DNA from 3 places in the Streptomyces mabaensis genome. Region 3 is predicted to be linked to each of the others. Evidence: riboswitches for the same ligand, from Rfam matches in the RefSeq annotation. Region 3 holds a riboswitch; each other region holds the start of a gene.

Region 1 (11,290 bases), on a different contig from region 3:
CCCTGGTTCGTACGGATGTCCCAGGACCTGTCGGAGGAGCGCCTGATGCGCATCCGGGCCCAGGAGCGCGCCGAGGTCGCGGCGCACGTACACGACTCGGTGCTGCACACCCTGACCCTGATCCAGCGCAACGCGGAGGACCCGGGCGAGGTACGGCGGCTGGCCCGCGCTCAGGAGCGCGAGCTGCGGAACTGGCTCTACAAGCCCGAGGGCACCGGCAAGGAGGAGGACGAGGAGCCCGGCACGGTCGCGGAGGCGGTGAAGCGGGCGGCGGCCGAGGTGGAGGACAAGCACGGCGTCCCGCTGGAGGTCGTGGTCGTCGGGGACTGCCCACTGGACGAGAAACTGGCCGCACAGATGCAGGCCGCACGCGAGGCGATGGTGAACGCCGCGAAGTACGGTGGCGAGGGCGGTGCGGTGCAGGTGTACGCCGAGGTGGAGGGCCGGACGGTGTTCGTGTCGGTACGGGACCGCGGCCCCGGCTTCGACCTGGACGCGGTACCGGACGACCGGATGGGCGTACGAGAATCGATCATCGGCCGGATGCAGCGCAACGGCGGTACGGCGAGGCTGCGTTCCGCGCCCGACGGGGGCACGGAAGTCGAGCTTGAGATGGAGAGGGCGAGCACACCATGACCGAACAGAGCACGGCGTCTACCGGGGACAGGCGTGTACGGGTGGTGCTCGTCGACGACCATCGCATGTTCCGCACGGGCGTGCAGGCGGAGATCGGCGAGACCGGCCGCACGGGCGTGGAGGTGGTCGGCGAGGCGGCTGACGTCGACCAGGCGGTCACCGTCATCACGGCGACCCGCCCCGAGGTCGTCCTGCTCGACGTGCACCTGCCGGGCGGCGGCGGAGTCGAGGTCCTGCGCCGCTGCGCGACGCTGATGGCGGCCCACGAGCACCCGGTGCGTTTCCTCGCGCTGTCCGTCTCGGACGCGGCGGAGGACGTGATCGGCGTCATCCGCGGCGGCGCGCGCGGCTACGTCACCAAGACGATCACGGGCACGGACCTGATCGACTCGATCTTCCGCGTCCAGGACGGCGACGCGGTGTTCTCGCCACGGCTGGCGGGCTTCGTCCTGGACGCGTTCGCGTCGACGGACGCGCCGCCGGTGGACGAGGACCTGGACCGGCTGACACAGCGCGAGCGGGAGGTGCTGCGGCTGATCGCGCGCGGGTACGCGTACAAGGAGATCGCGAAGCAGCTCTTCATCTCGGTGAAGACGGTCGAGTCCCATGTGTCGGCGGTCCTGCGGAAGTTGCAGCTGTCGAACCGCCACGAACTGACCCGCTGGGCAACGGCCCGCAGACTGGTCTGACCGCCCCGCACGCCACGCGGCCGTAGACGGCCCATTACGAGGGCCGGGTCGCGCCCGCGTATGGCATCTGGTCGATCGGCGCTACCCGGACCGGGGCGCCGGGGCGCGGGGCGTGGATCATCTGGCCGCCGCCGATGTAGAGCCCCACATGGCTGATGCCCGAGTAGAAGAAGACCAGGTCCCCGGGGGCGAGCTGGGAGCGGGAGATGCGCTGCCCAGCGTTGATCTGCGTGTACGTGGTGCGGGGGAGCGAGACGCCCGCCGCGCGCCAGGCGGCCTGCGTGAGGCCGGAGCAGTCGTACGCCGAGGGGCCGGTGGCGCCCCAGACGTACGGCTTGCCGAGCGCGCCGTACGCGTACGAGATGGCCTGCGCGGCCCGCGGGTTGGGCGCCTGGACCGGCCCGCGCGGCGTACCGCGGTCGCTGCGGCCGGCCTGGCCGGCGGCCGGGGAGACGGCGGAACCGCCCCGGGACACCTCCGCCTCGTACGCCGCACGCTGTTCCGCGGTGAGCCGGGCGAGGAGGTGTTCGGCGCTGCCGAGCTTCTTCCGCACGGTCGCCTTGTGCTTCGCCAGGTCGGCCTGGTGGCTCCTGAGGTCGGCCAGCCGCCCGTTCGCGGTGGCCCGCAGCCGCTCCAGCTCGCCGAGCTGCCTCTGCACCGAGGCGATCTCGACCGCCTGCCGGCCGCGCGCCCGGTCGGCGAACGCGGCGCGCTCCAGGTACTGGTCGGGGTCGGACGACAGCGCGAGCTGTACGGCCGGGTCGATCCCTCCAGTGCGGTACTGGGACGTCGCGAGCGAACCGAGGGCGTTGCGGGACGCGTTCAGCCGGTCGGTCTTGCGCGCCGCCTCGTCACGCAGTGCGGTCAGCGACCGCTGGGCCTCGCCCGTCTTCTCCTTCGCCCCGTTGTACTTCTCGGTGGCGACCTCCGCCTCCCGGTACAGCTGGTCGACCTTGGCCTTCAGCTGGGCCGGGGTGAGGCGGGGCTCCGCGTGGGCGGAGCCTTCAAAGGCGGTGGCGGTAGCAGCGCCCGCGAGGGCGAGGGTGGCGGCAGTCCGGACGGTGTTGCCGGCGAGCGGGCGCTGCTTGGGCTTTCGGTGTGCAGCCACGAGGGCCATCACGTCCTTCCGTCGTCCGGCGGCGGTCCGCACAGGGGAAGCGGGCCACCGCCGGATCTCTTGGCGGAGTGGCCGGCTGCCGCCCGGTACGGGGCGACGGTGGGGACTCGGCCACCTGGGGGAGGACGCTAAACCTGGGTCACGGGAAAGAGTCGGAATGAGCGGAACTGGTGCCAACCGGAATATTGCTGACCGTACGGGACCGGTGGATGAGGCGGACCTGACTGCGAAGCGCTGCCAAACGGGTGGTTAGGCTCCGGCCTCATGGACGTACTCATCAATGTCTTCGTCGGTCTGCACATCATCGGCATCGCCTCGCTGCTCGGCGGCTTCCTCACCCAGATGAAGGCGATGAGCGCGGGCACGGCCCGGTTCAACCCGGCGATGCTGCACGGCGCGTTGACCATGCTGATCACGGGAGTCGCACTGGTGGGCCTGAACCAGGCCGACGACCAGACCGTGAACAACCTCAAGATCGGCATCAAGCTGGCGGTGCTGGTCGTGATCCTCGGCCTGGTGTACGTGAAGCGCGACGAGGAGAGGGTGGAGAAGCCGCTCTTCGGGGCGGTCGGCGGGCTGACGGTCGCGAACATCTTCATCGCGGTTCTCTGGACCTGAGGTCCCCCGGCTCTCAGCGGACCCGGACGAGCCGGGCGTAGGCGACGACGTTGCCCGCGTACCCCGTCTTCCGGGAGAAGCCGCCGCCGCACGTGATGACGCGCAGCTCCGGCCGGTCCCTGTTCCCGTACACGCGGTCGGCCGGGAAGCCCTGCTTCGGCACGAGCTCGACGGCGTACACGGAGAAGACGGCGGTGTGTCCGTCCTGGCGTACGACCTCGATGCGCCGGCCCTTCGTGAGGGAGCCGAGGCGGTAGAAGACGGCGGGGCCTTCGCCGTTGTCGACGTGGCCGACGACGACGGAGGTGCCCTGTTCGCCGGGGGAGGCGGCGCCCGTGAACCAGCCGGCCACGTTCCGGTGCGCGGCGGGCGGGGTGTCGATCCAGCCGTCGGATGTCAGGCCGACGCCGGTGAGGGGGGCGTCTACCCCGATCGACGGGATGGCGACGCGGAGCGGGGCGGAGTACGGCAGCGGATGCGCGGCGGGCCCGGCGGGCCCCGGTCCTCCGGGAGCGGTCGGGGCGCTCGTGGCGGTCGGCGCGGATGCAGCTCCTTCGGCTGTGACGGCTGCGACGGCCGAGGCGGGCTGCGGCGGTCCCGGCGACTCCGCGGCGCCGTAGCGGACCAGGAACACTCCGACGAGCAGTACGACGGCGACCGAACCCCACGCCCCGCGCGTCTGCGGTGACTGCGGCATGCCTCCCTCTCCCCGGGCCGGCTCAGCTCCTGCGGTGCCGGCGCATCAGGTGTACGCCGGCCCCGGCGGCGCCCGCGATCAGCGCGGCCCCGGCCGCCGTCGGGACCGGAGCGATACCGGTGAGGCTGCCGCCCACCCCGGCCTTGACGCCCTGCCGGACGCCGGTGGGGGGACCGGACTCCGCCCAGGCGCCGGGCTCGTCGTGCCCACCGAGCTGGTGCTCGGTGTCGCCGTACGCGGTGTCTTCGTGCTCGTCGGTGTCGTCGTGCTCGGCGTCGGTTTCGGGAGCGTCCTCGGCGTCGGCGATGGTGAGGCCGGCCAGCCCTTCCTCGCCCGCGCAGTCGAGCGTCACGTCGTACTCGGCACCGGGCTCGGCCGCCGGCTCGACCTTCGCGGTGCCGGAGCGTCCTTCACTGACGGTGACGTCCGACGTCTCGCAGCCGGCGGCACGGAGCGCCGCGTCAGCGGCCGTAGCCGTGGGAGTGCCGAGGCAGAGCGCGGCGGCACCGAGCACGGTGACGGCGGCACCGGCACGCATCCCTCGCATGGTGACTCCTCCGGATCCTCGAGGAGCCTTCGATGCGCCTCGACGCAGGAGACGCTAGGCGGGCTTACGACAGCCCGCGACCCGAGGCGCGCGAACGGGGCAAAGAGGTGCGTCAGTTGGGCGGCGCCCCGCCCAACTGACGCAGCGTGACTACGCCGGGCGCACGCTGCCGTAGATCGGCATGTAGTAGATCGACTCCTCGCGGACGTTCGTCCCCGGCTTCGGGGCGTGGATCATCTTGCCGTCGCCGATGTAGATGCCGACGTGGCTGATGTCGTCGTAGAAGAAGACCAGGTCACCGGGGAGCAGGTCGGCGGTCGCGACCCGCTCGCCCACCTTCACCTGGTCCCAGGTGGTACGCGGCAGGTCGACGCCCGCGGTCTTCCAGGCGGCCCCGGTCAGGCCCGAGCAGTCGTACGAACTGGGGCCCGTCGCTCCCCAGACGTACGGCTTGCCGATCTGGTTCCGGGCGAAGGAGAGGACCTTCTCCGCCTTGGCGGCGTACGTACCGGAGCCGGTGCCCGAGCCCGTACCAGTACCCGAGCCCGTACCGGAACCAGTACCCGCGTCGGAGCCGGTGTCCGTGCCGGGCTGCGGCTGCTGGTCCTGCCGCGCCGCCTCCTCCTGGCGCTGCTTCTCGGCGGCCGCCTGCTCGCGCGCCAGCTCCTCGGCCTTCCGCCGCGCCTCTTCCTCCTTCTTCCGCTCGATCGCGGCGAGCCGCGCCTTCTCCTCGGCGGTCAGCTCGGACAGCAGCGCGCGCGCCTCGGCCAGCTTCCGCTGGACCTCCTGCTTCCCGGCGCGCAGATCGGCCTGGGACGTGGTGAGCGACTCCAGGCTCCTGGTCGCCTCCGCCCGCTTCCCGGCCGCCTCGGCCTGCCGGGCGCGGTAGTCGCTGAGGATCTGCTGCTCGCGGCCGCCGAGCCGGTCCATCAGGTGGTCCTGGGCGAAGTAGCCCTGCGGATCGTCGGCGAGCAGGAGGGTGGCGGTGGGGCTCATGCCGCCCGTGCGGTACTGCGCGGCGGCGTAGGTGCCGAGCTCGCGCCGGGTCTCGTTCAGCTTCTCGGTGTTCTGCGCGACCTGGTCGAGCAGCACGTCGGCCTTCTTGCGCTGGGTCTCGGTGCGCTCCTTGGCGGCGTTGTACTTCTGGGTGGCCGTACCGGCCTGGCGGTACAGCTCGTCGACCTTCTTCTGTACGTCCTCGACGCTCGGCTTCGGCTCGGCCGGCGCACCGGGCGCGGCGCTCGCGCTCTGCGCGAGAAGGCTGACGGAGGCGAGGGCTGCGGTGGCTGCGGTCGTGATCCCGACCGCGGGAGCGGTGGTTCGAATCCGGGTGCGCGGCTTGCGATGCGACGCCAAGGCCGGCATCTCCTTCCGTGGACCGCCTACCGGGTTAGCTGTCGGGTTCGGGCATGCGGAAGGTTGCCCTACGGTCCGGCGGAGCCGGTCCGATTCACCCCGGTTGTGCATGGTGGGTCCCCGGCTCCGAACTGCCGTACGGCAGGCCGGACTCGGCGCGGGGCCATCCGTTCCGGCGCGGTTCGCCGACGGGGGTACGGAGGGCCTTGGCGGAGCACGCTAGCCAATCGGTGTGGCTGGAGGGAAGGCTGATGTTCGATATGTCCGATACATTTTCGTTACCTACCGGAACTCGTGACCGCGGTGTCAGTGCGGCGGCCTAGACTCGGGAGGCGATGAGCAGCCTCTTTGACGACAGTTTCCTGGCGGACCTCCAGCCTTCCGGCGAGGAGCACCCGCCGCCCCCCGAGGAGCACGCCCCCGAAGCGGGCGCGGACGACCTCTTCGGCGGGAAGTTCGACGCGCCCGTCGACCGGGACGCGTACTACCGGGACGGGGCCGCCCGGCCGGTGATCGACCCCGCCGCCCTGCTCGACGGGCTGAACGAGCAGCAGCGGGCCGCGGTGGTGCACTCCGGATCGCCGCTGCTCATCGTCGCCGGCGCGGGCTCCGGCAAGACGCGCGTACTGACGCACCGGATCGGGCACCTGCTGTCCGCGCGCAGGGTACACCCGGGCGAGATCCTGGCGATCACCTTCACCAACAAGGCCGCCGGTGAGATGAAGGAGCGCGTCGAGAGCCTGGTCGGACCGCGTGCCCATGCGATGTGGGTCATGACCTTCCACAGCGCGTGCGTCCGTATCCTGCGGCGCGAATCGAAGAAGCTCGGCTTCACGTCGTCGTTCTCGATCTACGACGCGGCGGACTCCAAGCGGCTGATGGCCCTGGTCTGCCGTGACCTGGACCTCGACCCGAAGAAGTTCCCGCCGAAGTCCTTCAGCGCCAAGATCTCGAACCTGAAGAACGAGCTGATCGACGAGGAGACGTTCGCCGGGCAGGCGGCTGGGGGCACCTCCCGGACGGAGTCCGGGGGAGGTTTCGAGGAGACGCTCGCCGAGGCGTACGCGATGTACCAGTCGCGGCTGCGCGAGGCGAACGCGCTCGACTTCGACGACATCATCATGACCACGGTGCACCTGCTCCAGGCGTTCCCGGATGTCGCCGAGCACTACCGGCGCCGGTTCCGGCACGTATTGGTCGACGAGTACCAGGACACCAACCACGCGCAGTACACGCTCGTACGCGAGCTGGTCGGGCCGGGGACGCAGGAGGTGGCGCCCGCCGAGCTGTGTGTGGTGGGTGACGCCGACCAGTCGATCTACGCGTTCCGCGGGGCCACCATCCGTAACATCCTCCAGTTCGAGGAGGACTACCCGGACGCGACGACGATCCTGCTGGAGCAGAACTACCGCTCGACGCAGACCATCCTCAGCGCGGCCAACGCGGTCATCGAGCGCAACGAGAGCCGTCGCCCCAAGAACCTGTGGACGAACGCCGGGTCGGGCGCGCGGATCATCGGCTATGTCGCGGACACCGAGCACGACGAGGCGCAGTTCGTCGCCGACGAGATCGACCGGCTGACGGACGCGGGTGACGCGAAGGCCGGCGATGTCGCCATCTTCTACCGGACGAACGCCCAGTCCCGTGTCTTCGAAGAGATCTTCATCCGGGTCGGCCTGCCGTACAAGGTCGTCGGCGGTGTGCGCTTCTACGAGCGCAAGGAGGTCCGCGATGTGCTGGCCTACCTGCGGATACTGGCGAACCCGGAGGACGCGGTCCCGCTCCGGCGCATCCTGAACGTACCGAAGCGCGGGATCGGCGACCGTGCCGAGGCGATGATCGAAGCGCTGGCGCTGCGCGAGAAGATCACCTTCCCGCAGGCGCTGAAGCGCGTCGACGAGGCGTACGGCATGGCGTCGCGGTCGACGAACGCCGTCAAGCGCTTCAACGTCCTGATGGACGACCTGCGCACCATCGTCGAGTCGGGGGCGGGCCCGGCGACCGTGCTCGAAGCGGTTCTGGAGCGGACCGGATACCTGGCGGAGCTCCAGGCGTCGACGGACCCCCAGGACGAGACGCGGATCGAGAACCTTCAGGAACTGGCCGCCGTCGCCCTGGAGTTCGAGCAGGAGCGGGGCGAGGACAATCCGGGGACGCTGGCCGACTTCCTGGAGCAGGTGGCGCTCGTCGCCGACTCCGACCAGATCCCGGACGAGGACACGGAGGGGTCCGGCGTCATCACGCTGATGACCCTGCACACCGCCAAGGGCCTCGAGTTCCCGGTGGTCTTCCTGACGGGCATGGAGGACGGGGTCTTCCCGCACGTGCGCGCGCTCGGGCAGACCAAGGAGCTGGAGGAGGAGCGCCGGCTGGCGTATGTGGGCATCACGCGTGCGCGCGAGCGGCTGTACCTCACGCGCTCCTCGATGCGCAGTGCGTGGGGCCAGCCCGCGTACAACCCGCCGTCGCGGTTCCTGGAGGAGATCCCGGAGCAGCACCTGGAGTGGAAGCGCAAGGGTGCGCAGCTCCCGGCAGGTCCGACGTCGGGGATCACGTCGTCGCTGACGTCGTCGTTGTCCTCGGCGCGGTCGCGGTCCGGGCCTTCCGGGTTCGCCACGCGGCGGGCGACGGACAAGCCGGTGATCGCGCTGGTGGTCGGTGACCGGGTCACGCATGACCAGTTCGGGCTGGGGACCGTGCAGGAGGTGACCGGGAGCGGCGCGGACGCGCAGGCGACGATCGACTTCGGTGACGCCAAGCCGAAGCGGCTGCTGCTGCGGTACGCGCCGGTGCAGAAGCTGTAGCGGGGGGTACCGGGAGTACCGGGGGTACGGGCCTGGCCTTCGGTTACGTCGGGCCTTCGGTTACGTCGGGTCCAGGCCGTGGCCGCGCAGCCACGCCAGCGGGTCGATCGCCGCTCCGCCGCCGGGCCGTACCTCGAAGTGCAGGTGCGGACCGGTGGAGTTGCCCGAGTTGCCGGAGTACGCGATGACGTCGCCGGCCTTGACCGTGCCTGAGCGGAACTTGGTGCTGCTGAGATGGCAGTACCACGTCTCGGTGCCGTCGGGGGCGGTCACTATCGCCATGTTGCCGTAGGCGCTGTTCCACTGGGTGCGGATGGTGCCGTCGGTCGCGGCCATCACCGGCGTGCCGTACGAGACCGGGAAGTCGATGCCGGTGTGCAGGGACATCCAGTTGACGCCGGCCTGACCGTACTGCGCGCTCAGCCCATCCTGCTTCACCGGAAGCGCGAACTTGGGGCGCAGCAACTCCTTGCGGCGGGCCTCCTCCTCGCGCTTCTTCTTCTCGGCGGCCTGCCGTTCCTTGAGGTCGATGCGCTCCTGGGTACGGCTGGCGCGGTCGGCGAAGTCGTCGGCATCGGCGCTGAGCGCGGCGAGCTGGGTGTCCAGCTTGCTGTTCGCGGCGACCGGCTTGACCGACGCCGGGTCGGGCGCGGCCTGCGTGGTGGTGTCGTCCGCCTTCGGGCCGCCGAGTTCGCTGACGGAGGCGGCTGCGATACCGGCGACGCCCATGACGCAGGCGGACGGGACGGCGACGGTGAGCAGTGCGGAGCGCTTCGCCGGCGTGCGGCGGCGACCACGGTTTCCGCCGGCGCGGCGGACCGGGTGAGGGGCGGCGGGGCCGGCTGGCGCTGAGGGGGCTGCGGCGAGTTCCGCTTCCGGTTCGAGCTCCGGTTCGAGTTCCGCTTCGAGCAGCGGCTCGGCGGCGGTGAACTCCGCCACGGGGAGCGCTTCTTGCTCCGGGTTCTCGGGCGTGTCCGAGTTCCAGGCGGTCGCGTCGTACGTGCCTGTTTCGAAGTCCTGCGTCGTCCACTGGGTCGTGGCGTCGTACCCGTACGTGACGTTTTCGTACTGACCTGTCTGGTTCCAGGCGTTGGCGTCCCACTGCCCCGTGGTGTCGTAGGAGACCTGGGCCGGGATCTCCACGGCCGCCGGATAACCCTCGGCGGTCCATGCGGTGGTGTCGTAACTGCCGGTGCCATAAGCACCGGTGTCGTACGTTTCGTACCCGCTGTACCCGGTGTACCCGCTGTAATCCGTGGACGCGTAGGCGTCGGTGGTCCACTGCGTGCTGTCGTACTGGCCGCTGTGGCCGCCGTCGTAGTCGCCCGGAAGCGCACCGAAGAGGGGGTCGCCGGCGAAGGTTCCCTGGTTCTCGTACGACGCGTGGTGCGCGTATGAGGCGTCGGGAGCCGGAGCCGGGGGGGTAGAGAACCCCGACGGGTGACGGTCGTTCACCAACTTCTCTTTCGCCTCGGCAGCGGGGGCCTGGGGTCCGGGGAGGGGGGTACCCCGGAGGGAGAGCAGTGGGCGCGACTGTACCCGGCGGTATGCGACGGCGACAATCTCCGGCAGGTTTCGGGCGTTCAGGAACCGGGCATTCGACCGCCTTTCGGCCGACCCTGGGCAGAGCTTTGGCCCTGTGTTCGATGAATGTTCGATGTCGCGGCGGTTTCCTCAGGCCACCGAGGCCGTTCCCGAGGTGTCTGCCGGAGCCTCCGCGGCCTCCAGTGCCTGCCGGATCCCGGCCGCGACCGCCGGGTGCACCGGGAGCGCGAGGTGGCCGATGCCGCTGACCTGAACGTTCTGCGCGATCAGGTCAGGGTGGTCGATGCAGGCCGTTTCGAGCGGCAGCATCAGCTGGTCGAGGTCGCTCCAGAAGCTGACGAACCGGGTGAGGCAGTTCGGTGCCGGCTCGCGGAGCTCCTCGATCACGTCGGAGTGCGGGCGCATCTGGCGCACGATGGGGTGCGCGCTCATCAGCGGGGCGATCCGGGTACCCGCGTGCGGAGTGCCCAGGGTGACCAGGGTGCGGACATGAGCGTCACCGCCCAGTCGCTGTACGTAGTAGCGGGCTATCAGGCCGCCGAGGCTGTGACCGACGATGTCGACCTGGCGGTGACCGGTGCGGGTGCAGATCTCCTCGATGTGCCTGCCGAGCAGATCGGCGGCGGCACGGATGTCGCAGCTGAGCGGAGAGTAGTTGAGCGACTCCACGTGGTGCCGGCCGTGCGCGGTCAGAGAACGCCGGAGCAGGACGAAGACGGAGCGGTTGTCCACGAACCCGTGCAGCAGGACCACCGGCGTGCCGGTGCCCCCGGCGGTCGGAAGCCGCGGGGGTGCGGAGGTCTCCGCCTCCAGGTCCCCGGCCGGACCGGCGGAGGGCAAGGGACCGGGCCCGGTCCGGCGGCGTTCCTGGCTGATGCCCGTGGGGTAGAGCAGGAGGTGCGCGGCGAGGATCGCCAGCTCCAGGGTGGCGGCACGCATGAGCGCGGCCGTCAGTCGTACGTGGCGAAGGCAAGGGGGGAGAAGAAGGAGCTGAAGTCTCATGGCCGACCTCCCGGCTGGCACGAGGGAGGACGGTTCTGTCCCCCGTATGCCCTCGTGGGGCTCCGCGGCGGAGGAAGGCCGGTGGGCCGGGGCGGCTGGGTGCGGTCGAGCGAGCATGCTGCCGTGCCTGCCGCCGTGCCGGTACCGGTATGCCGTCCCACCGTGCCGCGCGGCTGGCGGCACGGTGGGACGGCGCCCTCGTTGCGGCTCCCCTTGCAACCGTCCCTGCAGGCGGCTCCTGAGCCGGGCGATGCGGGCGCGGCGCAAAGCGAACATGTC
Region 2 (7,937 bases), on a different contig from region 3:
GCGGGTCGATGTACGACCACTCCTCGCTGCGGTCCACCGGCTCGCCGCCGAGCAGGGCGGCCCAGAAGCGCACCAGGGCCGCCGGATCGGCGCAGTCGAAGACGATCTCGTCCACTCGTGCTCGCATGAGGGCCAGCCTAGATCCGGGTCACGCGGACCAGGCGCCGGGTCCGGCCTGCGCGGTGAACGCGTCCGCGTCCCAGACACCGCCGAGCCCCGGGCTCACCCAACTCGCGGCCCGCGCCCGGAACTCCGCGGGAGCCAGCGCACCCGCGCCCTCGGGTACGGCCCCGATCAGCGGCGCGCCGGCCATCGACGGCAGGTCGGCGAGATTGCACCGCGCGGCGAGATCCGGCACGGCCGGCCAGCTGCCGATCACGATCCCCAGCGGTTCCAACTCCCGTGCCCGCAGGGCCTCCGAGGTCAGGGCCACGGAGTTGAGCGTGCCGAGCCCGGCCGGGGCCACCACCAGGACCGGCGCGCGCAGCAGCCGGGCCACGTCGGCGAGCGTGGACCCCGCCTCGTCGAACCGTACGAGCAGCCCGCCCGCGCCCTCGACCAGTACCAGGTCGTGTTCGGCGGCGAGCTTCTCCGCCGCCTCGGCCACCTCCTGCGGGTGCACCGGCGCGAGCCCGGCCCGCCGCGCGGCCGTATCGGGTGCCAACGGCTCCGGGAAGCGGGCGAGTTCGACGGCGGTGAGCTCACCCGCCAGCCGGGCCGCCTCCGCCGCGTCGCCCCGCTCGCCGGGCGCCAGTCCCGTCTGCGCGGGTTTCAGTACCGCGACGGACCGGCCGGCCGCCAGCGCCGTCGCCGCCACCGCGGCGGTGACGACGGTCTTGCCGATCTCCGTCCCGGTTCCGCTGACCACGACCACGGCCATCGCCGTCCACCGTCCTTCCTGCGTCTTGCCTCTCGGGCGTCTTGTTTCTCGGGCCCGCCGCGCAGCGGGCCCTAACCCGCTGCGGCGGCCGCGCACACGGCGCGGCCGATGCGGGCCACGTCCTCGTCACCGGTGACGTACGGCGGCATCGTGTAGATCAGGTCCCGGAACGGCCGCAGCCACACGCCCTCGCGCACGGCGGCCCGCGTCGCCGCGGCCATGTCCACGCCGTGATCCAGCTGGACGACACCGATCGCGCCGAGTACGCGTACGTCCCGCACGCCCGGAAGGGATGCCGCCGGCGCGAGGCCGTTCCGCAGGCCCGTCTCGATCCGCTTGACCTCCTGGCGCCAGTCCTGACCCAGCAACAGGTCGATCGAGGCCAGCGCCACCGCCGAGGCCAGTGGATTGCCCATGAACGTCGGCCCGTGGGCCAGCACCGGCACCTCGCCCCGCGAGATCCCGTCGGCCACCCGTGAGGAACACAGCGTCGCCGCCAGCGTGAGGTAGCCGCCGGTCAGCGACTTGCCCACGCACATCACATCCGGCGAGATCCCGGCATGGTCCGCCGCGAACAGCGCGCCCGTACGCCCGAACCCGGTCGCGATCTCGTCCAGCACCAGCAGCACGTCGTGCGCGTCGCACAGCTCGCGCAACACCCGCAGATAGCCGGGGGAGTGGAAGCGCATCCCGCCCGCGCCCTGCACAACCGGTTCCACGATCACCGCGGCCAGCTCGTCCGCGTGCCGGGCGACGAGGTCCGTCAGGTGCTGTACGTACGCCGGGTCCGGCGCGGCGTCGAAGCCGGCCGGCGGCGCGTCCGCGAACACCTGACGGGGCAGCGCTCCGGACCACAGCTCGTGCATGCCGCCCTCGGGATCGCACACCGACATCGGCTGCCAGGTGTCACCGTGATAGCCGCCGCGCCAGGTGAGCAGCCGCTGCTTGCCCGGCCGGCCCACCGAGCGCCAGTGCTGCAGGCACATCTTCACCGCGACCTCGACCGAGACCGATCCGGAGTCGGCCAGGAAGACGTGCTCCAGCCCGGCCGGGGTGATCTCCACCAGCTTGGCGGCGAGCCGGACGGCGGGCTCGTGCGTGAGGCCGCCGAACATCACATGGCTCATCCGGTCCAGCTGGCCGCGGGCCGCGTCGTTGAGCACCGGGTGGTTGTAGCCGTGGATCGCCGACCACCACGACGACATGCCGTCGACCAGTTCGTCCTGGCCGTGCGCGGGCTGCTCCAGCCGCAGCCGTACGCCCGACGCCGAACCGACGAGGAGCGGCTCCTGCCGGCCGGGCATCGGGCCGTACGGATGCCAGACATGCTGCCGGTCCAGGTCCAGCAGCTCGCCGGGGGACAGCGGATCAGGCATTGGGCGCGAGGTCCGTCCCGGCGCCGCGGCGACGGACCGCGACGAGGTCCGTACGAGCGCCCGGCACCTCGCCCGGCGCCTGAGCCGTGGGCACCTGAGCGGCCGGCACCTCCGCCGCCGGAACCTCGGACTCCGCCGAGGAGCCGCACGGCCCGCAGCCGCCGCCTCCGTGCGATCCGCAGCCTTCGGCGGCGGCGAGCGCGTCGGCCCGGTGCTCGGGCAGTGTGGTCGTGCCGGTGCCCTCGACCTCGAAACCGGCGTCCGCGATCATCTCCAGGTCGGCCTGACCCGCCTGGCCCTCACTGGTGAGGTAGTCGCCGAGGAAGATCGAGTTGGCCAGGTGCAGGGCGAGCGGCTGGAGCGTGCGCAGATGCACCTCGCGACCGCCCGCGAGCCGTACCTCCACGTCCGGGCAGACGAACCGGACCATGGCGAGGATGCGCAGCGCCCGCTGCGGAGTGAGGTTCCACTCCTTGGCCAGCGGGGTGCCCTCGAACGGGATCAGGAAGTTGACCGGGACCGAGTCCGGGTCGAGGTCGCGCAGCGCGAAGACGACGTCGACCAGGTCCTCGTCGCTCTCGCCCATCCCGGCGATCAGCCCCGAGCAGGCCGACAGCCCGGCCGCCTGGGCCTGCTGGACGGTCTCCACCCGGTCCGCGTACGTGTGGGTGGTCGTGATCTCCCCGTACGTCCCCTCGGACGTGTTCAGGTTGTGGTTGTACGCGTCGGCGCCGGCGGCCCGCAGCCGCTCCGCCTGGCCGTCCGAGAGCAGCCCGAGGCAGGCGCACACCTCGACGCCCTCGTTCTGCTCCTTGATCGCCTCGATGGCCTGCGACACCCGGTCCACGTCACGGTCCGTCGGCCCGCGGCCGCTGGCGACCAGGCAGACGCGCTTGGCGCCGCCGGCCACACCCGCGGCGGCGGCCTTGGAGGCCTCGTCGGGCTTCAGCCAGGTGTACTTGAGGATCTCGGCCTTCGAGCCGAGCCGCTGGGAGCAGTACGAACAGTCCTCGGGGCACAGGCCCGACTTCAGGTTGACCAGATAGTTGAGCTTCACCCGCCGCCCGAACCACTGGCGGCGCACCTTGCCGGCCGCGGCCACCACGTCGAGCAGTTCGTCGTCCGAAGTCGCCAGTACGGCGAGCGCCTCTTCGCGGGTCGGCAGTTCGCGCCGCAGCCCCTTGTCCACCAGCGTGGTCAGCAGATCCATGCCCCCGATCCTGGCCTACGGCACCGCCCCCGGCCAAGGAGAGATCGCACAACGGAGCCCCTTCGAGGTGTGTGTATTGCCACACCCTGACAGCAGACCGGGCCCGTTAGGGTCTGTCGACAGCCCACAAACCGCGAGGACTCATCCATGGCCCAGGACGTGTTCGACTGGATCGACGAAGCGGCGCACGAGCGCGAACGGGCCGGTCTCGTACGCACGCTGCGTCCCCGCCCCGCCGAATCCGCGCTTCTCGACCTGGCGAGCAACGACTACCTGGGGCTCGCGCACCGCCCGGAGATCACCGCGGCGGCGGCCGACGCGGCCCGCGGCTGGGGGGCCGGAGCGACCGGATCGCGGCTGGTGACCGGCTCCACCGAACTGCACGCCACGCTGGAGCGGGAGCTTGCGGAGTTCTGCGGCTTCGAGGCCGCGCTCGTCCTGTCCTCCGGCTACGCGGCGAACCTCGCCGCGGTCACCGCGCTGACCGGGCGCGGCTCGCTCATCGTCTCGGACGCCGGGAACCACGCGTCCATCGTCGACGGCTGCCGGCTCTCACGCGCGCAGACGGCCGTAGTCCCGCACTCCGATCCCGACGCCGTGCGCAAGACACTCGAGGCGCACCCCGGACGGGCCCTCACCGTCACCGACTCGGTCTTCTCCGTCGACGGTGACGCCGCGCCGCTGACCGAGCACGCCGCCGCCTGCCGTGACAATGGCGCCGCACTGCTGGTCGACGACGCGCACGGCCTCGGCGTCCTCGGCGAGGGCGGCCGGGGCGCCCTGCACGCCGTGGGCCTGGCCGGCGCGGACGGCGTGGTGGCGACGCTGACCCTGTCCAAGTCGCTGGGCAGCCAGGGCGGGGCGGTGCTCGGTCCCGCCAAGGTCATCGACCATCTGGTGAACACCGCGCGCACCTTCATCTTCGACACCGGACTCGCGCCCGCGGCGGCCGGCGCCGCGCTGGGAAGCCTGCGGCTGCTGCGCAACGAACCCCAACTGGCCGCCCATGCCCGCACGGTGGCCACCACCCTGTACGACCGGCTGACCGCCGCCGGGCTGACCGCGGCGAGGCCCGACGCCGCCGTGGTGTCCGTACGGGCTCCGTCGGCGGGGGCGGCGCTGCAGTGGGCCGCCGACTGTCGCGCGGCGGGCCTGTTCGTGGGCTGCTTCCGGCCGCCGTCCGTACCCGACGGCATTTCCCGGCTGCGGCTGACCGCGCGCGCGGATCTGACGGATCAGGAGATCGCGCAGGCGGTCGGCACCATTCTGGCCACCGCGCCGCCGCCCAAATACGCTCTTCCGTAGCAGAGTTCACCGCTTCGAGCGACAGTTGACCGCACATCCTGGTGGATCGCCACCCGCGGCGACGGCATGAGTGGCACGCTGGCGCGAAGCACGTATCCGGGACCGTCTTCGAGTTCATCCGTCACGAAGCCTCAGTCCGGCCCCGGTGGGAAAGGGACAGCGTCGCCATGGCAGACCACCAGGAAACATCCGTCACTCTGCCGAGCGATCCCGTCTCGGTCTCCGCCGCCCGGAGATACGTCGCCGACGTTCTCTCCGCGTGGGGCCTTCCCGCCGGACACGGGACCGCCGAAACGGTACGGCTGATCGTCTCCGAGCTGGCGACCAACGCCGTGCAGCACACCTTCGGCCAGTCGCCCACCTTCACCGTGGATCTCCGGCTGGAGCGCGACGAAGAGCTGCACATCGGCGTCACCGACAGCCACCCCCGCTGGCCGAAGCGGCTTCCGGCGGCCGTTCAGCAGGACAACGGGCGCGGCATGGTCATCATCCGCTGGCTGGCAGCCGAGTGCGGTGGCCGGCTGTCCGTCGCCCCCACCGAGGACGGCGGCAAGACCGTCTGGATCGCGCTGCCGTGGACCGCCGCGGCCCGGCAGCCGGAGTCGGTGCCGGCCCCCGTGGTCCCCGAAGCAGTGCCCGAACCCGTGACCGAAGCGCCCTGAGCCGCCCGGATCCCACAGGGGTGTCCGGCCCTGCGCCACCGGCCGGGAGATCAGGCCGGCCCGCGCTCCGCCGCGCCGCGTTCCACACAGAACTCGTTGCCCTCGGGGTCCGCCATCACGACCCAGCCGAGCCCGTCCTCGGTACGCCGGTCACTCACGACCGACGCACCGAGTCCGGCAAGCCGCTCCACCTCTTGGTCCCGCGTGCCGGAAGGCGGCTGGATGTCGAGGTGGACGCGGTTCTTGACGGTCTTGCCCTCCGGTACCCGGATGAAGAGCAGCCCGGGGATCCCGTCCCGGCCCGCGACGATCAGCACTTCGTCGTCACCCGGCTTGTCGCCGTCGATCGCGTATCCGGTCAGCGCGGACCAGAACTCGGCCAGCGTGTACGGATCGTGCGCGTCGAACGTGATGTGCCGTACCGGATTGAGAAATGACACGGGTCTCCCTCGGACATGTGTGCGGTCAGTACCGCCGGACGGACAACGTACCGCCCTCCGTGGGGAGTCCGCAGCCGTCAGCGCACCCGGCCGTACCAGACGCTCTTCGACCAGATCTTCTCCAGCCGCACGACCGCACCGGTCTTGGGGGAGTGCCAGATCTTGCCCTTACCGGCGTAGATCCCGACGTGGTAGACGTTCCTGCCGGAGTGGAAGAAGACCAGGTCGCCCTGCTTGCGCTGGGACGCCGAGATGTGGCGGGTCTTGTTGTACTGCTGTGCCGCGGTGCGGGGCAGTGCCTTCCCGGCCTTCTTGTACGAGTAGAGCGTCAGCCCCGAGCAGTCGAAGCGCTTCGGTCCCACCGCTCCGTACTTGTACGGCGCCCCCTTCTTGGAGGCTGCCACGTTCAGGGCCTTCGTCGCGTACGACGCGGCGGCCTGGGCTTCCGGCACGGCGCCCGGCGCCAGCATGGTGCCGCCGACGGCGGCGAGGGTGAGCGCCGATGCGGCGCCGGCCCGGGACAGCAGAGACGGGACAGTGTTCTGCGCAGACATGCGCAACCCTTCGTCAGCCGCCTGTGAAGGATGACCTGTCGGGTTCGGGCTGGCGAAGTTGCCCGGCCGTCGAAGACGGCTTCACCCCAAGGAATGACCATGTTCCGGCCACCCCGTAGTACTTGGGTCCTCCACTCCTGCCGATCCACTCTTGTCGACCAGGCATCCGGGACGGCGGCAGGACTCGGCGTCCGCCCGGACCGCCCCGCCGCGGTGGCGGGGGCTTGTCGTCCCAGGGATCTTGACTCATAACCGCCCGAAAATCCGAGCGGAAACGGACGTATGTGGGGTTCCTCACCGCTGACCCGTTCGGGTGGACGGAGGTACTTCCGGCCTCCCGCCGCGGAGTGCGAGGAGGCCTGGACCAGCGGCGGAACGATCCATTCCGCTCTGCGTACAGGCGCGTTGTGCAAGTCGGATGGTCCGTCTGGCTCCTCGTCGATAAGCCGAAAGGAGTATCGATTCCCGTACTCCGTGCGTGTGGTTCGGCGTGTCGTTCTCTCAAGTCTCCGACAGCGGCGGCATGGTGACGCGCGCGGTGCGGCGCTCCCCGTCGAGGACGCGCAGCGCGCGGGTCAGCGTCTGCTCGTACACCTCGCTCTCGCCCCGCCGGTGCATGACCGTCAGGGCGTCGCGCAGGGCCGCCGCCCTGCTCACGAGGGCCTGCGCCGCTCGCAGGCAGCTGTACGTGTCGCCGCCCCGGGCCGGATTGATCCGGCCCAGCAGGTCGACGACTTCCAGGTAGCGGTCCACCAACTCGCCCTCGGCGCGCGTCAGGGCGGGCAGCGGCGGGAGTTCCGGCAGCATCCGGGTCTCACCTCGAGCCGAGGACCGTCGGGGTGCCCTTGCGGCTGTGCACGATCCGGTCCACGAGTCCGTACTCCCGGGCGCCTTCGGCGTCGAAGACCGTGTCGCGCTCGATGTCCGCCGAGATCCGTTCCGCGCTCTGCCCGGTGTGCCGTACGAGCATCCGGGTGAGCATCTCGCGCTCCCGCAGCAGCTCCCGCGCCTGGATCTCGAGGTCCGAGGGCTGCCCCCGCACCGGCTCCGGCATGGCGGGCTGGTCGATCAGCACCCGGGCGCCCGGCAGGGCCAGTCGCTTGCCCGGTGTGCCGGCTGCCAGGAGTGCGGCGGCGGAGGAGGCGGCCTGGCCCAGACAGATCGTCTCCACGTCGCAGGCGACGAACTGCATCGTGTCGTAGATGGCGGACATCGCCGCCCAGGAGCCGCCGGGAGAGTTGATGTAGAGCGAGATGTCCTGGTCGGGCCCGGCGTGCTCCAGATACATGAACTGCGCGACGACATCGGTGGCCGCGGTCTCGTCGATCGGGGTTCCCATGAAGACGATGCGCTCGCCCAGCAGCTTGGAGTACGGGTCGAGGGTGCGGGTCCCGGTGGTGGTGCGCTCGGTGAACTCGGGCAGGACGTGGCGGGCGATGGACCGGCTCATGGCGTTCCTCTCGTACTGCGGCGCGCTCTGTCAAAAATGTACAGGATGTACATGACGTTA
Region 3 (11,290 bases):
GCTGCTCAGCATGCTCAAGCCCGGCAGCAAGGTCGACATCACCCGGGAAGACGGCACAGTCGCCACGTTCACGGTGGACTCGGTGGAGAAGTTCAGCAAAGCGAAGTTCCCCAACGAGCGGGTCTACGCCGACACCCCGTCCGCCGAGCTACGTCTGATCACCTGCGGCGGCGAGTACGACAGGAAGGCCAAGGACTACGTGGACAACGTCGTGGTCTTCGCCCACCTCGACTCCGGCAAGCGCGCCTGAACCGCGGGCCCGCCGAGCGGCTTGGTGTGTACCTGACGCTAGAGTGCGGTGTTTGTCGATGTGCCGTACGGGCGGAGGGGGATGACGTGAGTGGGCAACTGAAGGATACGGCGGGCGAGTTGGCCGAGGTGCTGTGGCGTGAGCACACCGTGTACCGGGACCGGGCCGGGGGAGTCGTGATCCGGGGCGAGCACGTGCAGCGCTGGATCAGTCTCGCCCCCGCCGGTGGCAAGGGTGAGGTGCTCGTCCGCGCGGGCCGCATCCTCGACGGCGGCACCACGGCCCCGGCGCGCTCGGAGGCGATCGTGCCGCTGGCCGCCGGGACGGGCGAGCTCGCCGCCACCTGCCGCCGTCTGCTCGCCGAGACGGCTGCCGACGCGGCGCCGCGGGCGCCGAGGCCGGCAGCGCCCGGCCGGTCCGGCAGGTCGTCCGGCCGGCCCGGCCGCCCTGGCCGCACCGGCCGGCTCAGACGTCGGGGGCGCCGGGACAGACACACGAGCTTCGGCTCCTGGATGATCCTCACGTGCCTGGTCGGTCTCGTCGCCCTGTACGTCTACAGCACGGCAACGATCGGCGGGTAGCCGCGGACCGGGGTGCCCGGCCGCCGGTTGAGGCCGGGGATCCGGGGTAGTCGGGGGAGCCGGAAGCGGTTCACGAGCCGCCGGCGCGGCGGACGCAGACGACGAGGGAGCAGTCATGCTGGATGACGCGGCGAGGTCGGACGGCCCCGTTCTGGTCGGTGTCGCGGAGGGGGCCGGCCAGGAGGCCGTCGTGCGCTACGCGGCCCAGCAGGCGTCGATGCACGGCAGGCCGCTGCACGTCCTGCACGCCACCGAGCAGCCGCCGGGGAGGGAGACCGCCCCGGAGCGGGGAACGACGGTCGTGGCTCCGCTGGTGGCGCTGGCCCGAGCGGAGTTCCCCGGGCTCCAGGTGACGGCGGAGGCGGTGCCGGGCCGGCCCGCTGCGGTACTCCTGGAGCGGTCCTCGCAGGCGGCCTGGCTGGTGGTCGGTCACCGGGGGAGCGGCGGTTTCGCCCGTCTCCCGCTGGGGTCGGTGAGCTGGCAGGTGGCCACCCATGCCGACTGCCCGGTGGTCGTCGTCCGCCCCGGCGGAACCTCGGCCCCGCCGGAGAACCGGGTCGTGGTGGGGGTGGATGTCTCCGATGTCTCCGGGCCGGCCCTGGACCTGGCTTTCGCCGAGGCCGAGCTGCGCGGGGCGCGGCTGGAGATGCTGCACGCCTCGTTCCATCTCGGCCAGATGCCGGGCGGCCCGGGCATGGTGGTACCGGACTTCGACGCCTTCGACAACGCGGCGCGCGAGGTACTCGCGGAAGAGGCGGCCAAGCGCCGCGACCGGTACCCGGACGTGGGCGTCGATGTGCGCCTGGAGCGCGTCCGGCCGGCAACCGTACTGGCGGAGGCATCGCGAGGTGCGGCCCTGCTGGTGGTCGGCTCCCACGGCCGGACCGGCCTGCGCCGGCTGCTGCTCGGATCGGTGAGCGCGGAGGTGCTGCACACCGCGGAATGCCCCGTCGCGGTGGTCCCCCCGGTGGACGGAACCCCGGCGTAGGGCCTGTCCGGCGGATCATGGCCGGGGCCACGACGCCCCCCCCAGCTACCTCCCCCAGACTCCGTCCGGGGGTGCCCCCATGGAGGTGCCCCCAGGCACGGCACCTCGCCGCGTTGCCGAAATGCCCGAACAGCTCCGCTATTAGGGCACTCCGGCGCCTTGCGATGCGCCGCACCAGACGCCGCGTCCTATCCGGCCCTGATCCGCCGGACCTAGCCCGGTAGCCGCCGCAACGGTCTGCCCTGTTACGGCGATGCGTGCGCCGGGCCACACGTGTTTCTCCCGTGCTGCGCCGGCTTGACGCCGTCACGCGGCCGGGCCCGCACCCCAGGTCTGCGACGAGCCCGCCGGCGGCTTGACGCACCCGGCGTAATCGGCGGCGACAGCGTCGTGCGACTCCCGGACGGCGGCCAGGTGCGCAGGTTCGGTCACCCGGCCAACTCTCTGGCCTCCCGCTGCACGCAATCCCTCGATCGGGTGCGGCCTCGCACTCGAACGCAATATCACGCCCCGGAGGCCGGGCAGGGCTGACCTGCGCGCCGGTGTTCGAACTTTTGCGCGGCTCGTCGCTCTCGCCTGCCCGTGACGTGGACGTGAACAGGCACGTTCTTGGTCCATCACGCGGCAAGCGCCCCGACCAGGAGGCCCGTTGAAGCGACTCGCCGCCGGCTCCGGCGTACATCCGGCGTTCGAACCGGCCTGCCCCGACCTGCCGGGCGGTCAGCGCCCGGTTGACCGTCCCGGCCCCCGGCGACCAGGGCGACCCGGCAGTCACCACCCGCGCCGCCCGCGCACCGCCACTCCCGTCCCGCAGCACAGGAGGCCCCGTTGACCGACTCCACGCTGATCCCGCAGCAACAGCAGCCGGCCCGGCCGCAGCCGGCCGCCCCGCCCGAACTCGACTACGCAGGACGCAAGCACCGCCGGGCGATGCAGGACGCCACGCTCCGTCAGATGGCGCGCCGTATCCCCGCCGCGCTCGGCCAGACCTTCCGGCTCGCCTGGTCCGTCGACCGCCGCATGGTCCTTGCCGTACTGGCCTGCCAGCTCCTGTCGGGCATCAGCACAGCCGTGATGCTCGCCGCGGTCGCCCGCGCGATGGGTCCCCTGTTCGGAGCCGCCGACGCGCAGGCCGGCCTTCGGGCGGCCGCCCCGGCCCTGGTCACCGCGGGCATCGCCACCGGCGTGGGTTCCGCCGCCTGGATCCTGGCCGACTGGGCCACCCGCCGGCTCAACCCCCAGGTCGCCACGGCCGCCGACCTGACCATCGTGGACCTCCACATGCGAGCCGAGCTGGCCGCCTACGACCAGGAGGGCTTCAAGGACCGCAGCCAGGCGGCGGAGATCGGGGCGATGCGCGCCCCGGACCTGGCGGAGGACGCCAAGATGCTCACCAACGGGCTGGTGCAGTTGATCTCCGCCGCGTCCGTCCTCACCGTTCTGCATCCGCTGCTGCTCGGAGTCCTGCTGCTCTCCGTCATCCCGCGCGGACTCGGAGGCGTCATCGCGGCACGCATCGACTACCGCGTGCACGACGCCTCCATCTCCTCCCGCAACGTCCGCGGCATGATGCACTGGTGGCTCACCACCTCCGAGCTCGCCGACGAACTGCGCGCCAACACCATGCGCGGCTACCTGCACTTCTGGTACCGCTCGATGTGCGACCGCGTCGAGGGCAGAGAACTCGCCGCCGCCCCTCAGTATCTCCGCGTCAATGCGGCCGCCACCTCCCTCGCGGGTCTCTTCACCCTGGGGATGTGGGCCTCGCTCGCCGCCCTGGTGCTCTCCGGCCACATGGACCTGGCCATCGCCGGCACCGCGATCGTCGCCTCCCAGACCTCCGGACGCGCACTCAACTCGATCATCCGGTACGGCGCCGCGATGTTCCACCACGGCCTCTACCTCAGTGACTACCACGACTTCCTCACCGAAGTCCGCGGCATGACCACCCGCCGCGGCACCGCCGACGTCCGGGTGCCCCGCCGTATCCGCGTCGACCGGGCCGAGTACACGTACCCCGACAAAACCACCCCGGCACTGGGACCTGTCTCGCTTACCCTCGAACAGGGGGAAGTGGTCGCCCTGGTCGGGGAGAACGGCGCCGGCAAGTCGACCCTGGTGCGACTGCTCACCGGACTGACCGTGGCGACCGGCGGAAGGGTGTGCTGGGACGACACCGACCTCGCCACCGCGGACGCCGATTCCGTGTGGCGGCACGTCGGGCTCGTCCCCCAGGCCAACGGCCACTGGCCGCTGGCCGCGCGGGAGAACATCACCCTCGGCCAGCCCCAGGAGTACGGCGACCAGCAGGTCTGGGAAGCGGCGGAACAGGTCGGCATGGCCGGTGTCATCCGCGATCTCCCCCACGGGCTGGACACTCTCCTGGCCCGGTCCGTGTGGGGCGGACACGAACTGTCCGGCGGGCAGTGGCAGCGACTGGCCTGCGCCCGCGCCCTCTACCGCAAGCCCGGCTTCCTCGTCCTGGACGAGCCCACCAGCGAAATGGACGCCCGCGGCGAGCACCAGATCTTCCGCGCGCTGCGCGCGATGGCTCCCGGCCGGATCACGCTCGTGGTCACGCACCGCCTGGACAACGTGAGGATGGCCGACCGGATCATCGTCCTCGACCAAGGCCGCATCCGGGAGCAAGGAACCTTCGACCAGCTGGTGAACACGCCGGGCAGCCTGCTGGGCGAGCTGTACGCCCTCTCCCAGGACCGCTGACCGCCGTCCGGTACCCCCGGGCACCTGCCGTCACCGCGCCCCTGCGACGCGGTGACGGCACGAGCGGCACTAGTGTGCGGTGGCATGGTGCATGTACTGGGCAGCAGGATCCTGCTCCACCCCACCGATCCCGAGCGGTCGCGGGCGTTCTACGGCGAGGCGCTGGGCCTGGCCGTGTACCGGGAGTTCGGCACCGGGACCGAACGCGGCACGGTGTACTTCCTGGGCGGCGGATTCCTGGAGGTGTCGGGCCGCTCCGACGCGCCTCCGTCGCCCGCCCTCCAGCTGTGGCTCCAGGTGGCGGACGCGACCGCGGCGTACGAGGAGCTGCGGCAGCGGGGCGTCAACGTGCTGCGTCCGCCGAAGACGGAGCCGTGGGGGCTGGTCGAGATGTGGATCGCGGATCCGGACGGCGTGCGCATCGCCGTGGTCGAAGTACCGGAGGATCATCCGCTGCGCTACCGCCCGTGAAGCCCGCGTAGACCCCGCGTAGACCCCGCGAAGGCCGGCGCAGGCCGCGCGAACGGCCCGCGAGGTGCGTGAACGCCCGTAAACCGCGGTGGAGTTGTCAGCCCCCGTGCGAAGATGCGCGCATGTGGTCGCGACTGCCGTTCGGGGAAGGACTACGGGCCGCGCTGGGCCCACCGCGGCGCTCGCGTCGGCTCGGCAGCAGCCCGCGTTCGCGCGTCTGGCGGGTGGAGCTGGCCGGCGGGCCGGCGGTGGTGAAGCAGGTAGTCGAGGGTCCCGACGCCGAGGAGCGCTACGCGCGTGAGGTGACCGCACTGCGCCTCGCCGCCCGGGCCGACCCACCCGTGGTGCCCGTGCTGCTCGGCACCGATCCCGGCGAGCGCGTGCTGGTCCTCGAGCACCTGGACCACCAACAGCCCGCCGCCGACTGGATCGTCGGCTACGCGGCGGCGCTGGCCCGGCTGCACGCCACGGCCGGCCCGCAGGACATCGGCGTACTGCCCCGATGGCTGGGCCCGGACCAGGCCGACGTCGACGCCTTCCTCCGGTTGGCCGAGGCACTCGGGGTACCCGTCGTACCGGACGTCTCCGGCGAGCTGGAGAGACTGGTGCACCGGCTCGGCCAGGCATCCGGGAACGCCCTGCTGCACGGGGATCCGTGTCCCGGCAACGACCTGCACACCGCCGGCGGGATCAGGTTCATCGACTTCGAACAGGCCTCACTGGGCAGCGGACTGGTGGAGCTTGCCTACCCGCGCATCGGCTTCCCGACCTGCTGGTGCGTCACTTCGCCGTCCGCGCCCCTGCTGAACCGAGCGGAAAGCGCGTACCGCGACGCATGGCGCACCGCGACCGGCACCGAACTCGACGGCGATCTCACCGACGCGTGCGCCGGCTGGCTGCTGCGCGGCGACGCGCTGGTCCAACGGGCGCGCCGCGGAACCACCGACCACCTGGCCCGGATCCCCGATGGCGACTGGAAGTGGGGCACGGCGACCGCCCGCCAACGGCTCGTGCACCGGCTGGGTGTCGTCGGCCGGATGACGGCCGACCGCGCCGACCTGCGCGCCCTCGGCACCCTGAGCTCAGCGATGCGCCACCGCCTGCAGACCCTGCCGCCCGCACTCCCACCCGTACCGTCGGAGCGCCCGGACTCCTGACCGCTCAGTCGACCGGCCAGGAGTGTGCCGGTGCGTTGAGGTGCATGTACTCGATGTACTGCCGCGTCATCCGCCGCAGCGCCTCGTGGTGGTCCACATGGGCGGTGTCATAGATGTGGTGGAACATCTCCGCCTGCCACACCGCGCCGTTGCGGCCGGTGACGCACCGCTGTTCGATGATGCCCAGCAGCGGCTCCCGCCATGCCGAGTCCATCCCCGACCGCTCCAGCCCCAGGTGTGCCAGGGGCAGCAGACGCCGCAGGACGAGCTCGGCCACCGGCACCTCGCCCATCCCCGGCCAGTACAGACGTGCGTCGATCCCGTGCCGCGCCGCAGCGTGCAGGTTGTCCTCCGCGGCCGAGAACGACATCCGTGACCAGACCGGCCGTTCCTCGTCGACCAGCGCACGCGTCAGCCCGTAGTAGAAGGCGCCGTTCGCGAGGACATCGGCCACCGTGGGGCCCGCGGGCAGCACCCGGTTCTCCACCCGCAGATGGGGTTTGTCGTGGGAGACGGCGTAGACCGGACGGTTCCACCGGTAGATCGTGCCGTTTTGCAGGGTGAGTTCGCCCAGTTCCGGGATGTCGCCGCCTTCGAGCGTCTCCAGCGGATCCTCCTCGTCGCACAGCGGCAGCAGCGCGGGGAAGTACCGCGCGTTCTCCTCGAAGAGGTCGAAGACGCTGTTGATCCACCGCTCGCCGAACCACACCCGGGGCCGCACGCCCTGCACCTTGATCTCCTCGGGGCGCGTGTCGGTGGCCTGCTCGAAGAGGGGAATACGCGTCTCGCTCCAGAGTTCCTTGCCGAACAGGAAAGGCGAGTTCGCCGCCAGCGCCACCTGTACGCCCGAGATCGCCTGCGCCGCATTCCAATAGCGCGCGAACTCGTCCGGAGAGACCTGGAGATGGAATTGGGTACTGGTGCAGGCCGCCTCGGGGGTAATGGTGTCCGCGTACGTCCGCAACCGGTCCACACCGTCCACCGCAATCAGCAGATCCTCGCCCCGGGCCGCGAATATCTGCTCGTTCAGCAGCCGGTACCGCGGGTTCTCCGACAGTGCGGCCTCACCCACATCCGCCTGCCGCAGGGTCGGCAGAATGCCGATCATGGTCAGGTGTGCCCCCACCGCCGCCGCCCGTCCTTCGGCATGGTTCAGCGCGTCCCGGATCTCCTGTTCCCACGCGTCGGGACCGCCGGCCGTCAGCCGACGTGGTGGGACGTTGATCTCCAGGTTGAACCGGCCCAGCTCGCTCGACCAGGCGGGATCCGCGATCGCCTCGAGCACGTCGGTGTTCCGCATCGTCGGCTCGCCGGCCGCGTCCACCAGGTTCAGCTCGATCTCCAGGCCCACCTGCGGCCGCTCGGCCTCGAAACGCTCCTCACGCAGCATCTGCGCGAACGCGTCGAGGCACATCTGCATCTTGTTCCGGTACCGGCGGCGGTCATCACGGGTGAACACCAGCGCCGGGACATCGCGTCCCATCGGCCCTCCCGAGTCTCCTCGGCGGACCCCCCTTTCTGCAGCGTCTTTCTTCAGCGTCCCACTCCCCGGCCGCCCCTACCAGTGAGAGCGGCACCGTCGTGCCCGTGAAGCCCGTGAAGCTGCTTTCCCGGCCCCGATGGGCGAACATGTGGGGGAGGGACCGGTTCGCGCGGCGCCGCTCGCTCCTCGGATCCGCATGCGGACCGGACGGCGGAAGGGATTGTTGTCCATGTGCCGATGGCTCGCCTATTCGGGAACGCCCGTTGTGCTCGACGACATCCTGTACAAGCCGGAGCACTCCCTGATCGACCAGAGCCTGCACTCACATCTGGGAGTCGAGACGACCAACGGCGATGGTTTCGGCATCGGTTGGTACGGGGCCGACAGCAAGACCCCGGCGATCGTGCGGGACACGGGCCCGGCCTGGAACAACCGCAATCTGCACGAGATCGCGAGCCATGTCCGCTCACCCCTGTTCTTCGCTCACGTCCGCGCCTCGACCGGTACGGCGGTACAGCAGACCAACTGCCACCCGTTCCGTCACGGCCGCTGGATGTGGATGCACAACGGTGCGATCACCGACTTCCACCGCATGCGGCGGGACCTTTGCATGGCCATCGACCCGGCGCTGTTCTCCTCCATCGAGGGATCGACGGACTCGGAAGTGATGTTCTACCTGGCGATCACGTTCGGTCTGGACCAGGACGCGCCGGGGGCTGTCGCGCGGATGGCCGGCCTGGTGGAACGGCTGGGACGGGAGCACGGGGTGGATTTCCCGCTTCAGATGACGATCGCGGTGACCGACAGCGAACGCCTCTGGGCCTTCCGCTACTCGAGCGGGGGCGCCTCACGCTCGCTGTTCTACAGCAGCCGAGCGGATGCGGTGCGGGCGCTGCACCCCGACATCGCGCTGCTGCGGGGCGTGTCCGACAAGACCCGCATGGTCGTCTCCGAGCCGCTGGGCGATCTGCCGGGCGTCTGGAACGAGGTCCCCGAGAGCAGCTACGGGGTGGTCCAGCCGGGGGTGGACGAATTGCGGCCCTTCGTGCCTCAGCCGGTGTAAATCCCGGATGCCCTGGATGACTCTTTCCACCCGCATATGTCCGTTATGGGTGGAACTGCATGGAGAAGAACGCCTTAAGTCATTCTTGCCTCTTACTTGCGCAATTCGTCGTTCCTTCATTCGGCATGCCGGGCCGGATGGTTGCGCGCGGAGGCCGTGATAACGGTCACAGCCGCCATGGTGTGCGGTAAGTCCGCGGAGGCCCAGTTCCCTTCCCTGGAAAGAAAGTTGGGTTTTCGCTCCAGGGTGGATGACGGATTTTTCCCCCGCGGGATCAGTTGCCCCCTTTGAGCGGGGAAATTCGAGGCTTGTTCCGCCGGGTCCATTTCGCTTACGGTCACCGTCAATCCGGGTGGACCGCCGAATCCTGCCGCCGTCCGGAAACCGCACTCACCACTCACGTACGGCAGGAGCGGGGGACCCAGGTAAGCCGCCGGTCCGTTTATTCGGAACGGCTTGGGGTCAAGTCGCACCAACACTGCGGCCGGGCATCTCCAGTCCGAACCCGACAGCTCACCTCGCAGGCGACGGAGAGGAACGCGTCATGCCTGCAAAGGGTAAGCACCGCCGTCCCAAGACCAATCCGATCACGCGCGGCTTCGTCGTCGCCGGCACGGGCGGCGCCGCACTCGCCCTCCCGGTGATCGCCGCGACCACCGCCGCCGCGGCGCAGAAGGCGCCGGCCGTCACCGCGAAGAAGGCCGTGGCACCGGCCACCGTCGCCGCGCCGGCCGCTGCGAAGAAGGCCGCCCCCGTGACCTATTCCGTCGTCGTGGGTGACTCCCTTTCCAAGATCGCGGACGAGCACCCCCAGATCGGCGGCTGGAAGCAGCTCTACGAGGCCAACCGGACGGTCGTCGGTGACAACCCGAGGCTGATCCACCCGGGTCTCGAGCTTACGATCGGCGCTGCCGTGAAGCCCGCCGTGAAGCCCGCCGCGAAGCCGGCCGCGAAGTCGGCGCCCAAGCCCGCCGTGAAGCCCGCGGCCCAGGCGAAGGCGGCGGCCCCCGCGAAGCCCGCCGCCGCGCCGGCGAAGCCCGCCTACACCAACGACCTCGACGGCTGGATCAAGGAGTCGCTGGACATCATGGCCAAGCACGGCATCCCCGGCAGCTACGACGGCATCCACCGCAACATCATGCGCGAGTCCTCCGGCAACCCGCTGGCCATCAACAACTGGGACTCCAACGCGGTGGCCGGCACGCCGTCCAAGGGTCTCCTCCAGGTCATCGACCCGACGTTCCAGGCCTACCACGTGCCGGGCACCTCGACGGACAGCTACGACCCGGTCGCCAACATCACCGCGGCGTGCAACTACGCCGCCGACAAGTACGGCTCGATCGACAACGTGAACGGCCCCTACTGACAGCGGTGGCCGGGCCCTTGCGGCGACCGGCCCGCCGGGTCCGGGAGGAGAACCCCGTGCCCGGCGGGCCGGTCCGTGCGTCACGTGCCGGTGCCGTCGTCCGACCGCGGTGCGGGCCCGGACGGGCACAGGTCGGCGGCCAGCCGGCCGCGGTGCCACGCGGCAGGGCCGAAGAGCCGGCCCGAGCCGTGCGCGCGCTTGAAGTAACGGTGTGCGTCGTGCTCCCAGGTGATGCCGATGCCGCCGTGCAACTGGATCATCTCGCCCGCCACCGCGGAAAACGCTTCCGAGCAGGCGGACTTGGCGACGGCCGCCCAGCGGGTCAGCTCCGGTGAGCCCTCGGCGGCCGCGAAGGCCGCGCCGAGCGCGGCCGAACGCGCGGATTCCACCAGCACGTACGCGTCCGCGAGCCGGTGTTTCACCGCCTGGAAGGAGCCGATGGGCCGGCCGAACTGGACGCGGTCCTTGGCGTGGGCGACCGTGAGCTCCAGGCAGCGCGCCGCCGCGCCGGCCTGCTCGGCGGCGAGCGCCGCGCAGGCCAGGTCCAGCACGTGCCGCAGCACCCGGCCACCCTCGCCGGCCGCGCCGACGAGGCGGCCCTCGGCGCCGGTGAGTACCACGCATGCGAGGGCCCGAGTCCCGTCCATCGTGACCGCCGCCTCGCGGCTCACGCCCGTACCGTCCAGGGCGACCTGGAACAGCGCGAGTCCGCCCGTCGTACGGGCCACGACGAGCAGTACATCGGCCTCGGCGCCGTCCAGCACGTACTCCTTGGTCCCGGTGATCCGCCACGTCCCGCCGGGCCCGGGGACCGCCTCGGTACGGATCGCCGCCGGGTCCCAGGAGCCCTGCTCGGCCCACGCCAGGGCCCCCACGTCGCGGCCCGCGGCGAGCCGCGGCAGCAGCCGCGCGCACGCCGCGTCGTCACCGGAGGCGAGCAGCGCCTGCACCGTGAGCACCGCGGAGCCGAGATAGGGGGCGGGGCTCAGTTCCCGCCCCAACTCCTCCATGACGACGTGGACTTCGCGGGCCCCGCAGCCCACGCCCCCGTACTCCTCGGGGACGGCGAGTCCGGCGACGCCGATCTGCTCGGTCAGCGGCCGCCAGGCCGCTGCGCCCTCGTGGCGGGCGAGGAGCGACCGTACGGCGGATCGCAGTTCGTCCTGGTCTTCCGTCAATCTCACTCGTCTGCTGCTTTCTGTGTGGG

The links. Region 3 has a riboswitch for cyclic di-AMP ahead of ACWV17_RS24080 (LysM peptidoglycan-binding domain-containing protein). Riboswitches for the same ligand answer to the same signal wherever they lie in the genome.
Region 1: another riboswitch for cyclic di-AMP. It lies ahead of ACWV17_RS16710 (NlpC/P60 family protein); the one in region 3 lies ahead of ACWV17_RS24080 (LysM peptidoglycan-binding domain-containing protein).
Region 2: another riboswitch for cyclic di-AMP. It lies ahead of ACWV17_RS11500 (C40 family peptidase); the one in region 3 lies ahead of ACWV17_RS24080 (LysM peptidoglycan-binding domain-containing protein).

What each region holds. Positions count from the first base shown of each region.
Region 1 covers NZ_JBSOPZ010000016.1:102,922-114,211, reverse strand. The annotation lists gene ACWV17_RS16740 (PspC domain-containing protein) at 1-636, shown strand, start outside; gene ACWV17_RS16735 (LuxR C-terminal-related transcriptional regulator) at 633-1,325, shown strand; gene ACWV17_RS16730 (NlpC/P60 family protein) at 1,360-2,433, opposite strand; gene ACWV17_RS16725 (hypothetical protein) at 2,707-3,060, shown strand; gene ACWV17_RS16720 (class F sortase) at 3,074-3,757, opposite strand; gene ACWV17_RS16715 (hypothetical protein) at 3,780-4,304, opposite strand; gene ACWV17_RS16710 (NlpC/P60 family protein) at 4,455-5,669, opposite strand; cyclic di-AMP (ydaO/yuaA leader) riboswitch at 5,668-5,828, opposite strand; gene pcrA (DNA helicase PcrA) at 5,996-8,464, shown strand; gene ACWV17_RS16700 (M23 family metallopeptidase) at 8,525-9,919, opposite strand; gene ACWV17_RS16695 (esterase/lipase family protein) at 10,139-11,011, opposite strand.
Region 2 covers NZ_JBSOPZ010000010.1:144,110-152,046, forward strand. The annotation lists gene ACWV17_RS11465 (VOC family protein) at 1-127, opposite strand, end outside; gene bioD (dethiobiotin synthase) at 149-880, opposite strand; gene ACWV17_RS11475 (adenosylmethionine--8-amino-7-oxononanoate transaminase) at 952-2,256, opposite strand; gene bioB (biotin synthase BioB) at 2,249-3,466, opposite strand; gene ACWV17_RS11485 (8-amino-7-oxononanoate synthase) at 3,614-4,771, shown strand; gene ACWV17_RS11490 (ATP-binding protein) at 4,939-5,433, shown strand; gene ACWV17_RS11495 (VOC family protein) at 5,484-5,873, opposite strand; gene ACWV17_RS11500 (C40 family peptidase) at 5,951-6,427, opposite strand; cyclic di-AMP (ydaO/yuaA leader) riboswitch at 6,431-6,602, opposite strand; gene ACWV17_RS11505 (hypothetical protein) at 6,929-7,234, opposite strand; gene ACWV17_RS11510 (ATP-dependent Clp protease proteolytic subunit) at 7,242-7,877, opposite strand.
Region 3 covers NZ_JBSOPZ010000029.1:20,031-31,320, reverse strand. The annotation lists gene ACWV17_RS24125 (class F sortase) at 1-250, shown strand, start outside; gene ACWV17_RS24120 (hypothetical protein) at 337-831, shown strand; gene ACWV17_RS24115 (universal stress protein) at 947-1,819, shown strand; gene ACWV17_RS24110 (hypothetical protein) at 2,126-2,251, opposite strand; gene ACWV17_RS24105 (ATP-binding cassette domain-containing protein) at 2,750-4,543, shown strand; gene ACWV17_RS24100 (VOC family protein) at 4,628-5,014, shown strand; gene ACWV17_RS24095 (aminoglycoside phosphotransferase family protein) at 5,137-6,171, shown strand; gene ACWV17_RS24090 (glutamate-cysteine ligase family protein) at 6,176-7,654, opposite strand; gene ACWV17_RS24085 (class II glutamine amidotransferase) at 7,884-8,717, shown strand; cyclic di-AMP (ydaO/yuaA leader) riboswitch at 9,099-9,259, shown strand; gene ACWV17_RS24080 (LysM peptidoglycan-binding domain-containing protein) at 9,262-10,083, shown strand; gene ACWV17_RS24075 (acyl-CoA dehydrogenase family protein) at 10,164-11,267, opposite strand.